DNA from 4 places in the Tunturiibacter empetritectus genome. Region 2 is predicted to be linked to each of the others. Evidence: predicted binding sites of a transcription regulator. Region 2 holds the regulator's gene; each other region holds the start of a gene.
The links. The regulator LexA, encoded in region 2, represses DNA repair genes until DNA is damaged. The targets are predictions, from matches to a motif close to CANTTCGCTTTTTATTCGC.
Positions count from the first base shown of each region.

Region 1: a site for LexA is predicted at 1,206-1,224, ahead of RBB75_RS09360 (ATPase domain-containing protein). Genes of this name have one in related genera too.
Region 3: a site for LexA is predicted at 2,555-2,573, ahead of RBB75_RS18460 (putative DNA modification/repair radical SAM protein). Genes of this name have one in related genera too.
Region 4: a site for LexA is predicted at 2,099-2,117, ahead of recA (recombinase RecA). Genes of this name have one in related genera too.

Region 1 covers NZ_CP132932.1:2,236,665-2,240,338, forward strand. Annotated here, with positions in the region: gene RBB75_RS09355 (RelA/SpoT family protein) at 1-591, opposite strand, end outside; gene RBB75_RS09360 (ATPase domain-containing protein) at 1,318-2,856, shown strand; gene RBB75_RS09365 (sensor histidine kinase) at 2,834-3,674, shown strand, end outside.
Region 2 covers NZ_CP132932.1:4,186,379-4,190,052, reverse strand. Annotated here, with positions in the region: gene RBB75_RS17470 (alpha/beta fold hydrolase) at 1-740, opposite strand, end outside; gene lexA (transcriptional repressor LexA) at 881-1,486, shown strand; gene RBB75_RS17460 (efflux RND transporter periplasmic adaptor subunit) at 1,668-2,876, shown strand; gene RBB75_RS17455 (DUF4097 family beta strand repeat-containing protein) at 2,995-3,674, shown strand, end outside.
Region 3 covers NZ_CP132932.1:4,410,421-4,414,094, forward strand. Annotated here, with positions in the region: gene hpt (hypoxanthine phosphoribosyltransferase) at 1-219, shown strand, start outside; gene RBB75_RS18450 (hypothetical protein) at 252-1,067, opposite strand; gene RBB75_RS18455 (LLM class flavin-dependent oxidoreductase) at 1,428-2,507, opposite strand; gene RBB75_RS18460 (putative DNA modification/repair radical SAM protein) at 2,616-3,674, shown strand, end outside.
Region 4 covers NZ_CP132932.1:3,157,965-3,161,638, reverse strand. Annotated here, with positions in the region: gene RBB75_RS13115 (Spy/CpxP family protein refolding chaperone) at 1-433, shown strand, start outside; gene recA (recombinase RecA) at 954-2,021, opposite strand; gene RBB75_RS13105 (hypothetical protein) at 2,340-2,693, opposite strand; gene RBB75_RS13100 (hypothetical protein) at 2,818-3,288, opposite strand; gene RBB75_RS13095 (hypothetical protein) at 3,618-3,674, shown strand, end outside.

The sequences.
Region 1 (3,674 bases), 1.9 Mb from region 2:
CTTTTCAAGCTTTGTCACACCCTCAACGATGTGCGCCACCTGATCGCCAAACCGCTTCGCAATCTCCACCGACGTGACATCAGTATCCTCGACCGCATCATGCAGCAGCCCCGCCGCAATCGCAGTCGAATCCATCTTCAACTCGGCCAGCACCTGCGCCACCTCTAGCGGATGGATGATGTAAGGCTCGCCGCTGGCCCGCTTCTGTCCCTCATGCTGCTGCAGGCAGAACGCCCACGCCCCACGAATAATCTCTAGATCGTCCGCCGGCCGGTTCTCATGCACCGTCTCCAGCAGCCGCTGAAACTTCGCATCCACCGCATGGATATCCTTCGCCGAACTCCCCGCCAGGTGACTCGCCGAAGACTCCTCCACGCCCGCAATCACCAGCGCCGAGCCATCATGCGCCGCAGTCTTCTTCTTCTTTCCACGAGGGGTCGTCTCCAAGGCCACCGATGGTTCCGCGACAGGAAGAGCTGCCTCCAGCTCGATCCCCGTGTCGGTATCTTTCACATCCGGTTGACTCTTCGGTTCGTCATGCGGCTTCGGCTGCGGGCCAGCCTGCGTAGAGGCCGGAGGAGCGATTGCCATAGTTCATTATAGGCCGAGCGGTCAACCCCTTCGCAGCCATAACGAAACAAGGCTATTGCGGGAACAATAGACCAGCGAAAAATTGCGGATCAGCTCATCCCATCGATAGGTTACTTCAGGATCTGAAATCGATTCCAGTAATGCGCATCTTCAAAAGCGTGTGTTGACAGCACACAACGGACCGAATGCAAAATTGAAGCCGTGTCACATCTATGATCGTGCGAGTCCAGCTAAACTAGACCATCTTTTGTGAAATGATGAACTTCGGGGACAAACGGATGCGCACGCGCGAACTTTCAATTGAAAGACGATGAGGCAAGCTGGTATTAAATCCGAGACAAGAGAACTCGCCAAACAGCTTGTAGCCTTTGAAGCTCGTTCCCAAAGTGTCTCCGCAGCAGACCAGCTTGCGACGTGCCGCGTCTGTGAGAAGCTGCGTCGCCCTCTTGTTATGTTAACGGGAACCGCAGGGTTCAGCTCTCTTCTCTCACGCGCTTTGACTTTGGCCAAGCGAGAGGCCCCTGCACTCAGCCCGGTACAGGTCAAACCGGATGGATCTCTGGAGGGCTTGGAGGGCGCGGCCGCTGAGGCGCACGCCATCCTTGTCGGCTACCTGCTTAGCCTTTTGATCACATTCATTGGAGAAACACTTACCATGCGGCTCCTGCATGACATATGGCCGGATTTACCCGGACTCGGCTTAAATTCTCTGGGGAAGGAATTGCAATGAACCAGAACAGCAAGGTAAAAATCAAACAGCTTAGTTCGGGAGTTCTTGGGCTTGACGAGATTCTGGGCGGCGGATTCCCGGAATTTTCGTTCAACATCATCGCAGGCGCGCCGGGATGTGGAAAGACGACGCTGGCGCATCAATTCGTCTTCAAGAACGCCACTCCGGAGAGGCCGGCCCTTTACTTTACGGTTCTCGGGGAACCAGCTCTCAAGATGCTGCGCTATCAGCAGCAATATACCTTCTTCGACGCGACGAAACTGAACACTGCTGTTCGTTTCGTAAACCTCAGCCAGGACTTGGTCGAACGTGGATTGAAAGGCGTGCTGGAAGAGATCACGAAGCAGGTGCAGGCTACCAATGCAGGCATTGTCGTGGTGGACTCTTTCCGAACTGTTCTGCGACGCGAACATCATGGCGACCGCGAAGTTGAGGTTCAGACCTTTGTGCAAGAACTTGCATTGCTTCTTACCAGTTGGGAGGCGACGACATTCCTTATTGGGGAGTACAGCGAATCTGAGTTGGTCGACAACCCCGTCTTTACCGTGGCAGACGGGCTCTTCTGGCTCTTTCAGCAGGTCGAGCGAAACTCCGTGGTGCGCAAGCTGCAGGTCATGAAGTTGCGCGGACAGATGTCTGTGCCCGGAATGCATACCTTTCGCATTACCGATGCAGGACTGCAAGCCTTCTCTAGAACGTTGGGATTGGTAGGAACTCGAAGGAAAGATCCGGACCGGAGACGCCTTTCCACAGGTATCCCGGCACTTGACGAGATGATGGGTGGAGGCATCCCGGAAGGGGATAGCTTGTTGGTCGCAGGATCATCCGGTACGGGGAAATCGCTCATGGCCACTCAGTTCATCGCTGCCGGTCTTCGCGCAGGGGAGTCCGGCATTGTGGCGATCTTTGAAGAGCGACCTGACGAGTATGCCGATCGTGCTGCCGCCTTCGGCCTTGACCTAGGTGCAGCTTTGAAAGACGGTAGCCTTGAAGTCATCTATCTGCGGCCCCTCGACCTGTCCGTGGACGAGACCATGCAAGAGCTCATCGATGCGGTTCAGAGAACAGGCGCAAAGCGGCTGGTCATTGACTCGTTGGCGGGCTTCGAGATGGCGCTCGCTCCCGGATTCCGAACCGACTTCAGGGAATCGCTTTATCGCATGATCTTCGCTCTGACCGGAATTGGAATTACCATCCTGAGCACCCTGGAGATGGAAGAGTCATTCAATAAATTCCCGTTCAGTAGCTACTTAATCTCATTTCTCACCGACGACATCATTCGCATGCGCTATGTAGAAATCGAGGGCCAGCTGCGTAAGATTATGTTGATCATCAAGATGCGTGGCGGTGCTCATAGCAAGGACATCCGCGAATACGACATAACCTCGGACGGCATCGTGCTCGGCGAACGACCAAGAGAGTACGCTCACCTCATCACGGGTATCCCGGAACGGATAGAAAGCCCCCAAACGGAAGCTTTGGGTAAGCCGGGCATTGCGTTAGAGGGAAAAGATGGCAAGAAAGCTGAAAAATAACGCTAAGCCTGTCCAGGCAAATGTTACTGCGATAAACGAAGGTTTGATGCTGGGCCTGGTGCGCCAACACGAACTGACGGAAGTTGCTGAACTGTTGAACGCTCAGCTGCAGGAAGAAATCTCCGCGCGAAAAAGGGCGGAAGAGGCCCTCATCAACAGCGAGAAGCTCGCTTCTGTTGGGCACATGGCTGCTGTCCTTGCCCATGAAATTAATAATCCTCTCGCAGCAGTAACAAACGTCCTGTTTCTGGCCCAGACAACCAAGGGCCTTCCGGACGCAGCCCGTCAATATCTACAAATGGCCGATGCGGAACTCAGTCGCATCGCTCACATCACCCGTCAGACCCTCGGGTTTTATCGTGAGTCCTCTGCCCCGATAACCTTCCACCTCGCGATATTGTTTGACTCCGTTGTAAATCTGCTTCAAGCGAAACAAATCTCCAAGCAAGCCATCATCGAGAAACAGTGTGAAAAAGAACTCCAAATGACAGCTTTCCAGGGAGAACTGAGACAGGTCCTCTCAAACCTTCTCATCAATAGTCTGGACGCCATCCCCGAAGCCGGCAGAATCACTCTGAGAGCCGCAACTTCGGATGGATTTCGAGGCAAACGCCGCTGCGTCCGAATCTCAGTCTCAGACAATGGAAACGGCATGAACAGGAGCACTCTCAATCAAATCTTCCAACCCTTCTTCACCACCAAAGGATTGGTCGGCAACGGCCTCGGACTATGGGTCAGCAAACAGATCGTCGAAAAGCACGGTGGATCGATTCAAGTTCGCTCCCACACGAATGGACCCCGCCAGGGAACAACGTTTT
Region 2 (3,674 bases):
TGTGCAAACTGCGCTTTGGGAACCTCAGCATTCCGATACTGTGGCGCGCTCACAATCATCGTCCCGATCGCATTGGCAAGCTTCAACTGCGGCTCCGTCACATACCGCCCATCCTTGTAGTCGGGGTCCGACTCGATCGCATCGATCACGATCTGTTTCGACAGCAGATCAAAGCTCGTTACCTGTGGGGTCCCCACAATCGGCACCGCAAGATCGACGAACTTCGGATACAGGACCGCCCACGCAAACACCTGCTCTGCGCCCATCGACAGCCCTACCACCGCGTGCGCATGCCGCACATGCAGCACCTCGGTCAACACGCGATACTGCGCACGCACCATGTCCTCCATCGTGAACACCGGAAACTCCGGCCCATGCTGCTTTTTGCTATTCGATGGCGACGAAGAAACCCCATCCCCGAACGCATCGAAGGCCACCCCGAAGAACCGCGACGTATCCACCAGCCGGTGCCCGGTCTCGTCATTCCCGAAGAGAGGCACCAGATCCTCACTCCGTCCATTCAGCCAGGAAGGCATCACCACGACATTCGACCCATCCGCGTTTAAGGTGCCAAAGGTGCGATACCCAACCCTGCAATCCAACACCACGTTACCGTTTTCCAAAGTGCAGCTTCCCAACTCGGCAATCTTCTGTGCCTCCTCCGCCCACCCCGCGGGCACAAAGAGCACCAAGGCCATCACTAACCCGAAGAGGCGAACCAGCTTCTTAGAAGTTTTCATGGAATCAGCATATCCATATCCTCATCATCTCCATCTCCATCTCCGCTCTCTCTATCGCGAGTGCTCCTCGAATCCCCCTCGATAAAATTAACTCGAAAGATCTCCTTGCAATTCGCTTTTTATTCGCTACAATCATCCGCATGGCAATTACACGGCGACAAAAAGAGGTCATTGACTTTCTTTCCGGCTTCACCCAGAAGAATGGCTACTCGCCCTCCTACGAGGAGATCGCCAGCGGTCTGGGCCTCAGCTCCCTCGCCACCGTCCATAAACACATCACCAACCTCCAGAATAAGGGCCTCCTCCAGCGCGCGCACAATCGCAGCCGTTCGATCGACGTCCTTCCCGCGCGCAGCAGTAAAAAGGGCTCCGACCGCCTCCCGTTGCTGGGCCGCATCGCCGCTGGCAAGCCTGTAGAAGCGATCGAGAGCGCTGAGAGCATCTCCCTCTCAGACATCATCGGCAACCGCGAGGTCTTTGCTCTCGAAGTCCGAGGCGACTCCATGCGCGACGAACACATCGTCTCCGGCGACTACGTTCTGGTCGAGCGCACCCGTACCGCTCGCGAGGGCGAGATCATCGTCGCTCTGATCGACGGCTCCGACGCAACCCTCAAGCGCTTCTACCGCGAGGGCAGCATGATCCGCCTCCAACCCTCCAATACCGAGATGTCTCCCATCTACGCTCCAGCCGCCAATGTCAGCATCCAGGGCAAGGTCCTTGGGGTTCTTCGAAAGTACGCATAAATTCGCAGCCGTCCGCCTGTCCCACTGCTTCCTCCCTCCCAACTCCCTCGTCTAAACGTCGACTCTGCAACATCGGCACGCCGCCACGTAAACTTTTTCGTAGTCGACGGAACCGCGGAGCGCATTCCTGCGTAACCACACTCCGAAGACTCATATCACCAGCACCAACGGGAGCAAGCCATTGGCCACGCAGCGTAAAAACAAACGGAAGACATGGCTTTGGGTCGGCCTCAGCGTCCTGGTCTTAGCCGTCGTTCTCGGCGTGGTCGCAGCCGCCCGCGGCAACACCACAAAGTTTGAGCCCTCGCAGCTAGCCAAGGTAGAGCGTGGAGACATCGCCCGCTCCGTCGTCGCCACCGGCAAGGTTCAGCCCATCACTAAGGTAGAGGTCAAATCCAAAGCCTCAGGAATCGTCACTCGCCTCGACACCGACATCAATGCCCACGTCCATCAGGGCCAGGTTCTCGCCCAACTCGACCAGCAGGAGATCCTCGATCAGGTCGCCGCACAGAAGGCCCAACTCGCCGCAGCCGAATCAAACGCTCGCGCCGCCGAAGCCTCCATCCAGTACGACAAGGTTAACGCTGAAGCGCCCGATCTGCCGATGTACAAACACACGTACGATCGCAACCTCCAGATGTCCAAAGAGGGTGTGGTCTCCCAGCAGGCGCTCGACGACGCTCAGCAGAAGTACCTCTCTGCCGCCAACACCCGTGATAAGGCCGTCTCGCAAATCTCGGTCGACTCCTCGAAACTTCGCCAGGCAGAGGCCCAGGTAGCCCAGAACAAGGCGTCTCTGAAGCAACTCGAAGAGCAGCTCGGCTACACCACCGTCATCTCCCCTATGGACGGCACCATCCTCTCCCGCGACGTGGAGATCGGCGACGCTGTCAGCTCCATCCTCGTCCTCGGCTCAACAGCCACCCTCGTCATGACTATCGGCGATACCAACCAGGTCTACGTCCAGGGTAAGGTCGACGAGTCCGACATCGGCAAGGTCTACATGGGTCAGGCCGCCCGCATCAAAGTCGAGTCGTTCAAGGACAAGACCTTTCTCGGCAAAGTCACCAAGATCGCACCCCTCGGCGTAGAAAAGGATAACGTCACGACCTTCGAGGTCCGCGTCTCCATCGACAATCCAGGCGGCGAACTCAAAGCCAACATGACCGCCAACGCCGAGATCCTCCTCGAAGAGCACAAAAACGTCCTCACTGTACCCGAGCAGGCCGTTCTCTACGACAAAGACCGCAACGCCTCCGTCGAAGTCCCGGACCCCAAACAAAAGACCGGCCGCAAAAAGATCGACATTAAGGCCGGCATCTCCAACGGCACCAAAACCGAGATCCTTGCCGGCCTCAACCCCGGCGACACCGTCATCCTTCAGCAATAACCTGTAAGACCAGTGATATGAACCAAAGTCTGCCAGTTGAGCAGACACTGATCGCAATCTCCACCCGACGAGCTAACATCCAAATCGCAGTTACCCAGAGTCGAAAAAAGGAACGCCCATGAAGATGACAGTCTTCGCCTCCACCGCCGCAATGCTCACACTAGCTGCAGCCACAGCCTTCGCTGCCGACGGCAACTTTGAGCGCACCCTCAGCGCCGGCAGCTCCCCCAATGTCTCTGTCTCTACCGGCTCCGGCCAGATTCGTCTCCATCCCGGCTCCGTAGATCAGGTCCACATCGTCGCACACCTCCACTCCAGCCACGGTTGGATGAGTGGAGGCTCCGACACCGACAGCCGCATCCAGCAGATTATCAGCAATCCGCCCATCGTCCAGAGCGGCAATGACATCACCATCGGCGAACGCCACAACAACGACCTCTTCCGCAACATCTCCATCGACTACGACATTACCCTCCCACGCGCCTCCACCATCAACTCCACCACCGGTTCAGGCGACGTCGATATTCAGGACGTTGGAGCCTCTGTCAAAGCGCAGAGCGGCTCTGGCAACGTCCACGTTCGCGGCGTCCAGGGCATGACCACCCTTGGCACAGGCTCCGGCGATATCGAACTTCAGCAGACCGGTCCAGGCGATGTTAAGGCCGAAACGGGCTCTGGCAATATCCAGCTTCACGGCCTCAACGGAGCCCTCAAAGCCAGCACTGGCTCCGGCGACATCACTGCTGAAGGCCAGCCCGCCAGCGACTGGAAGCTCTCGACCGGCAGCGGCAACGTTCA
Region 3 (3,674 bases), 220 kb from region 2:
AGCTATCTCCGCGGCCTCATGCTGCAGCACAAACCCGCCTCACTCAAGATTGCATCCTGCCTCGACAAGCCCGAGCGCCGCCTCGTCCCCATCGAAGCCGACTACGTAGCCTTCAAGATTCCCAACAAGTTCGTCATCGGCTACGGCATGGACTACGCCGAACGCTACCGCGGCGTCGAAGACATCCGCATCTTCCCCTCCGAGGTGGCGGGCCACTGAACGGCGTGCGCCGCAACCCATCGCTGTCTCGTCTACTGGAAGGTGCAGTTGTCGAGAATCGGCGCCAGATTGGCCGTCCGGTTCTCATTGCGATCTTTCACCATGCCAGTGATGGTAATCGTCTGATCTTTTTTCAGGCTTCCAATCTTCGCCTTCTCGGACGGTTGGACCATGCAGTTGATCCCATCGAGAGGAAACTTGCGCGGGCCGGCAAGGTAGTAGACGACAAAGTAGTTGGGATCGATCCTGCCGACGTAGCCGCCGGACAGTTGCACGACCTTGCCGGTGTACTTCTGCCCAAAGGCAACGCTGTTAGCGCTTGCTTCGTCCGAAAACTTGTCCAGAGTCGTAGTCACCTCCGGCGCTAAAGGACCGCTCACATCTGCGGTGCTCGCACCCTGCGGTTTCTTTCCTGAGGCCACATAACACGATCCGTCGAACGCAGGGGTTCGATCGTGCGGCGAGCCTGCCAGTCTGCCGATCATCACTACCGGATCGTTGGGCTTGAACGTAGCAGCCGTCGACATCGTGTCGTCAGAGATGAGGCAGCTGACGACATCGGTGGAGTACTGGCTGGAACGCAGAGAGATAAGGTACTTACCCCGTGCATTGCCAACCTCTGCGATGTTGAAGAATTGGCCGCCGTAAAGCCCCACGGTCTTACCCGCGAGTTGGCGCCACCCAAGCGGGTTTGCCGCAGCGTCGAACAAAGCCTTCATGCCGATCGGCTGGACATCCTGCTGATTCGCCGAAGACTGTGCTCCAACAAATTCAGGTGAGCAGGTAAAGAAAAAAGACAGAAGTACGGTAGCGATCCACAGGGAGCGTTGGACGGAGGTAATTGGCACGATGAGACAGCCTCACTTTGCGGATAATATGCCTGATCCCGGAACCAACCCAGTCTAAACACAACCCTCCGTTCGGCAAGTTAAAAACTCTGCCGAAAGAGCTGTTTTAACAAGCTTCAATTCGCAGTGTAAACAAACCGGACGACCCGTTTTTACTCCAGCACTCGCGGTCAAGCTCGGCACAAGTGGTCCCTGTTGTGATGCGCTTTGCTAAATCGTGAGGTCGACTGGAACCATAGACGCGCGTCCCGGCTTGTAATTGCAGTCTATCGTGACGATTTCTCAGGATCGCTCGCCAGATTTGAGGGATCTGCTGTTACAGAGAGGTTTCAAGCACGAAATGAATTCCGTAGAATTCGCTTACCGGTAGAGTGGCGTTTCAGCTGACTGCCTCGCACCAGTCACCCCAACCGGTTCCACTTCAAACTCTCGCGCCAACAACTCATAACTCCGCAGCCGCTTCTTCTGTTCCCACACAATCGTATTCACGAGCAGCTCCCCGATCCCCAACTCCGCAGCCATCGCCTCCAGCCGCTCTCGCACCAGCGCAGGCGTTCCCACAAAGTACCGCGGCCACTCGCCCTCCTCTTGCGGCATATCGCCTAACAGGTACAACTCCCGCGCCGCTTCCTCGGGCGAAGCCACCGGCCGCCGATCCCCCTGGCGAATTCGCCGCTGCAGCAGACGCACGCTCGAAAACAGAAACTCCGCCTCCTCCTGCGTCTCTGCGCAGATCACACCCACCGCCACCGTAGCCTCCGCCGTCTTCCGGTAGATGCTCTCAGTAAAACCACGCCGATAAGTCTCAATCGCCGCTCGCGTATTCACCGGGCTGAAGAAGTGCGCAAACGAGTAAGGCAGGCCAAACTCCACCGCCGCTGCCGCGCTCCACAGGCTCGACCCCAGCATCCACACATCCGGCGCTCCCGGCATCTCCGGTGAGACCCGAATCCCCGCGAACGGATGCCCCTCCGGAAACCGGTGCCCTAGAAACGCCAGCAGCTCGCTCACCTGGTCAGGAAAATCATCCAGCATCTTCGTCTTCCGATCACGCTTCAAAGCCAATGCCTCAATCGGCCCACCGCCCGGCGCGCGCCCAATCCCCAGATCCACTCGCCCCGGATACAGCGCATGCAGCGTCCGAAAGCACTCCGCAACCTTCAGCGGCGTGTAGTGCGGCAGCATAATCCCACCCGATCCAATCCGGATCCGTTTGGTCTCTGCACCGATCCGGGCCAGCATCACCTCGGGCGCCGTACACGCCAGCGTATCCATCGCATGGTGTTCCGACATCCAGAACCGGCCATACCCCAACTCATCGACCAGCTTCGCCAGTTCAATCGAGTTTTGCAACGCCTGCCCCGGCATGCTCCCCGCAGGCACCGGCGACTGATCCAGCACCGAAAGTCGAAGCTTTTTTTCTACCTTGTCTAAAGTCACTTCTGTTTGATGTTGAACCGCTCAAATCGAATCAACCTCCAGGAACAATATTCGCCTTTTATTCGCTATAATAAAGCATCAAATAGTCCAGAGTTGCACCCTGCCACTATGAACGTTCAACAAAAACTCGAAATCCTCGCCGACGCTGCAAAGTATGACGCCTCGTGCGCGTCATCAGGAGCCAAGCGCAGTGGCAACGGCAAGGGTGTCGGCCACTCCGACGGCATGGGGATCTGCCACAGCTACACCCCTGACGGTCGCTGCGTCTCTCTGCTTAAGATTCTGCTCACTAACTTCTGCACCTACGACTGCGTCTTCTGCGTCAATCGGATCTCCTCCAATATCCAACGCGCGCGCTTCACTCCCGACGAGGTTGTCAAACTCACGCTCGACTTTTACAAACGCAACTACATCGAAGGTCTCTTTCTCTCCTCCGGCATCATTCAATCCCCTGACTACACCATGGAGCAGCTCATCCAGGTCGCCAAGAGCCTACGCACCGTTCATCACTTCGGCGGTTACATCCACCTCAAAGCAATCCCCGGAGCCAGCGAGCGCCTCATCGAGCAAGCCGGACTCTTCGCCGACCGTCTCAGCGCCAACATTGAGCTTCCCACCCAGCAGGACCTCGTCCAACTCGCCCCCGAAAAGAAAACCGCAGTCATCGAATCCACGATGAACAAGATCGCCCTGCACAAAGACGAGGCCGACGAGGATCGCCGCAAGCTCCCATCAACTCCAAAGTTCACCGCCGCAGGCCAGTCCACACAGATGGTCGTAGGAGCCACGCCAGCCACCGACCGCGAGATCCTCAAGACCGCCACCCATCTCTACGGCCAGTACAAACTGCGCCGCATCTACTACACCGGCTTTAGCCCCTACCCCGATGCAGATGCTCGCCTCCCGCTGAAGCCGGCGCCTCTGATCCGGGAGCATCGCCTCTATCAATCCGACTGGCTCATGCGCTTCTACGGCTTCACCGCAGCCGAACTCACCTCCGAAGAAGAACCCTCGCTCTCCCTCACCGAAGATCCAAAGACCACCTGGGCAAAATCCCATCCTGAGTTCTTCCCTGTCGATGTCAACGCTGCGCCGCGCGAAGTACTTCTCCGCGTCCCCGGCATCGGCTACCGCAACGTCGAGCGCATCCTCAGCATCCGTAAGTAC
Region 4 (3,674 bases), 1.0 Mb from region 2:
GGGTTTCCGCATCGGGCCTCCAGGAATCTGGTGGCACAATCCCGACCTGATCCAGAAGCTGAACCTGACTCCGGACCAGCAGAAGAAGATGGACGACATCCTGCAGCAGAGCAAACTGCAACTGATCGACCTGAGGGCCGCGGTCGAGAAGCAGGAGGTTCTGATGGAGCCGATGCTGGCGGCTGATCCTCCGGATACGAACAAGATTCTGGCGCAGATCGACCACACGGCCCAGGCGCGAGCCGAGCTTGAAAAGGCGAACGCCAAGATGCTGCTGGGGATTCGCAATGTGCTGACGCCGGACCAGTGGACCAAACTGCAGGCCGAGATGCGGGACCATCGCCGCATGAGGATGCAGGGTGACCCGGGCGGACGGGGCTCCGAGGGTCAGGCACCCCCTCCGGGCGGTCCAGGCGGCGAGGGGATGGAGTAGGAGGCAGCTCTGTTGCCGATTTGACTCCTCCCCTGACAGGGGCACCCCCCCCCTATTACCCGCGCGCAAATCCTTTATTATCATATACTTAGACGCATCATTGGCCTGCAAAAACCTCATTCTAAATGAGTTACGTGCAGATTCGTGCAGGCGAAGGAGTTACGGGCGTTTGTGATGTTTCTTTCGCAAGAAAGCCCCGGTTTCGTCCGGGGCTTTCTCGATCTGATTCCAGTATAAGCTTTTTGATATAACTCATACGCCACGCCTATGTGGTTTGGTTGCATGGATTTAGCTTCGATAGGGGCTTGACAGCGAAAAATTGTTTTGTCCGGATCTAAAGAAAAGCAATGCGGGGTCTTTCCACTGCGCAACGAACGATGAAGCTGTTCGCTGCTTCGGTCGAGATGACGCCTTGTAGGTGGATGATGGGGGCTTGAGCCAGATGACGCGTTGTAGGCAGGAGAAGCGCCGGCAAACTCTTATGCCGGCGCTTCCTCTAGTGCTTCCCTGCTGTGACGATTTACTTTTTGGCGCGGACGGCTTCCTTGGCTTGAACGGGACCGTCTGTGGGGACTGGCGGGACGTCGGCTGAGGCTACACCGGAGATGCCTAGCTTCTTGCGGAGTTCGGCGTCGACGCGGGCGAAGACGTCCTTGTTTTCCTTCATGAAGGCGCGAACGTTTTCGCGGCCCTGGCCGATGCGTTCGCCCTGGTAGCTGTACCAGGCTCCGCTCTTGTCGACGATGTTGTGCAGGACGGCGAGGTCGAGCACATCACCTTCGCGGGAGATGCCTTCGCCGTAGAGGATGTCGAACTCGGCGTCGCGGAAGGGTGCGGCGACCTTGTTCTTGACGATCTTGACCTTGGTACGGGAGCCGACGACGGAATCCCCGTCCTTGACGGCGCCGATGCGGCGGATGTCGATGCGGACGGAGGAGTAGAACTTGAGCGCCTTGCCGCCGGTGGTGGTCTCGGGGTTGCCGAACATGACGCCGATCTTCTCTCGGATCTGATTGATGAAGATCAGGCAGGTGCGTGACTTCGAGACGGTGCCGGTGAGCTTTCTCAGCGCCTGACTCATCAAACGTGCCTGTAGCCCCATGTGGGAGTCGCCCATCTCGCCGTCGAGCTCAGCCTTAGGGACCAGCGCGGCGACGGAGTCGACCACGAGGACGTCGATGGCGTTCGAGCGGACGAGGGCTTCGACGATCTCGAGGGCCTGCTCCCCGTAGTCGGGCTGCGAGACGAGGAGGTTGTCGATGTCTACGCCCAGCTTGGCGGCGTAGGCTGGGTCGAGCGCGTGTTCGGCATCGACGAAGGCTGCGAGGCCGCCGGCTTTTTGCGCTTCGGCGATGATCTGGAGGGTGATGGTGGTCTTACCCGAGGACTCAGGGCCAAAGATCTCGATGACGCGGCCACGGGGGACGCCGCCTACGCCGAGCGCTGCGTCGAAGGAGATGGAACCGGTAGAGATGACCGAGATGGGCACGACGTCTTTCGAGCCGAGCCGCATGATGGAACCTTTGCCAAACTGCTTTTCCAGCCCGGAGAGGGCCAGTTCTATTGCCTTGCTGCGGTCATCTGCCACGTGATTTCTCTCCTGAGGGGTGGGTAAGAGGGAGGTTGATGTTTCAATTTGGGATTCTAGCATTCAAAGCGGGAAAAGCAAATAAAAGGCGAATACAACTTGCAGGTGATTCTAGAAGATCATGTCCTGCCGGATGGGCCCACTGCGCGGGCAGCGGTCACTTCGTGACTTGTATACCCCTTCGGTTGGCGCTCCCGTTGGTCGCGAGAAAAGATCTTGTGCCGACCATCGGAAGGCCTGGGCGAAGCCGGTATACAAGTCACGAAGTGACCGCCCCACGCGCAGTGGGCCCGTCCGGCAGGACCTCTTTACTGAGTGCTAATGGTGGTCGTCATGGTCATGATGACCATGATCGTAGTGGTCGCCATGGTCTTCATGGTCCCAGTGGCCTTCGTGCATGCGCCAGCCTTCTTGGTAGTGGTCGTAGTGCGGATGGGACCAGTAGGCGCCGGGATAAGGTGGACGATCCCAGCGGCCGGGAACCCAGGCATAACGGCCGTCGTTGACTCCCCAATAACCATCGACCCAGGCATATCCATCGCCGGGCATCGGTGGCCGTACTTCATAACGCAGCGGGGGCGGTGTTCTGCCGATGTAGATGCCAACCTGCCCGAACGTTGGCGTAGTTAAGGTAACTGACGTTATTGCAGCAATTAGCCATTTTGTCTTCAAATAAATTCTCCGTACCCGAACCTTAGCTGCGACGGCAAGATTGTGTCAATGACCCGTATGGCTGTTCGACAGGATGGGATTCAGTTTCACTAAAACAGAAGTGAGTGAGACGTGGGCGCCGTGTTCAGGGGTGCTGGCTCTCCGCTTTGTAGAGCAGTTTGCCTGGGACGAACTCGGTGGCGATGCCGAAGAGAGCGCCAAGGAGGCCGCCCGCACGAGCGAGTCCGCCGGTGAACTTTGCGTTGTTGGTGGCGCCGGGATTGTTGATGCGCGAGTCGACAAGGGCACCGATTCCGGCACCGACGCCTGCGCCCAGTGCGGCCCCTGCGATGATCGATCCGGTTGCGTTGCGGGCTCGGATCTGATGGATGTCCGTTCTGAGGAAGGAGAGCGAGCGATCCACTCCGGCTTGTCGCTTGTGGCAGACGATTGCTTCTTCACTGACCGAATCGAAGGCACAGAGAGTTCTTTGCCTGGCGAGCGTGATTCGGATCGAGGCACCGGGCTTGAGGGTCTCGAGATCGTGCCAGTCTTTGGCAGGCTGCTGGGCAAGGCCCACCGCGGAGGCAGAGAGGAGGAAGGCGAGGCAGAGCACAAGGTTTAAAACGCTGGCGCGGATTCAGCCACCCCCTCAGTCGCGCCCCAAACTATAGCTCTGCGCGTGGAGGCTGGCAAGCACTGCGTTTCTACACGGTATTCGCTCTCTGCATGGACCCAGCTTCCAGCAGCTGTTCGTTGCTCAGCTTTTCGTTGCTTTTGGTGATCTGGTTCGAGTACGCTCGGCTGCGCGCCGCCTGGCTCAGGTCACCTGGCGCTGAACGTTGGTTGCTTAAACCCTCGGAGCGTCAGTTGACCCAAACTTTCCGTAGCAGCCTCCCCGGTTTTCTGCTTAGAGGTTCCCTGCTTAGTTCCCTGCTTAGAGCGATGGGATTTTTTCTTCTGGCAACCGCCACGCACGCTTGCCTCGCCGGCGCTGCTGGA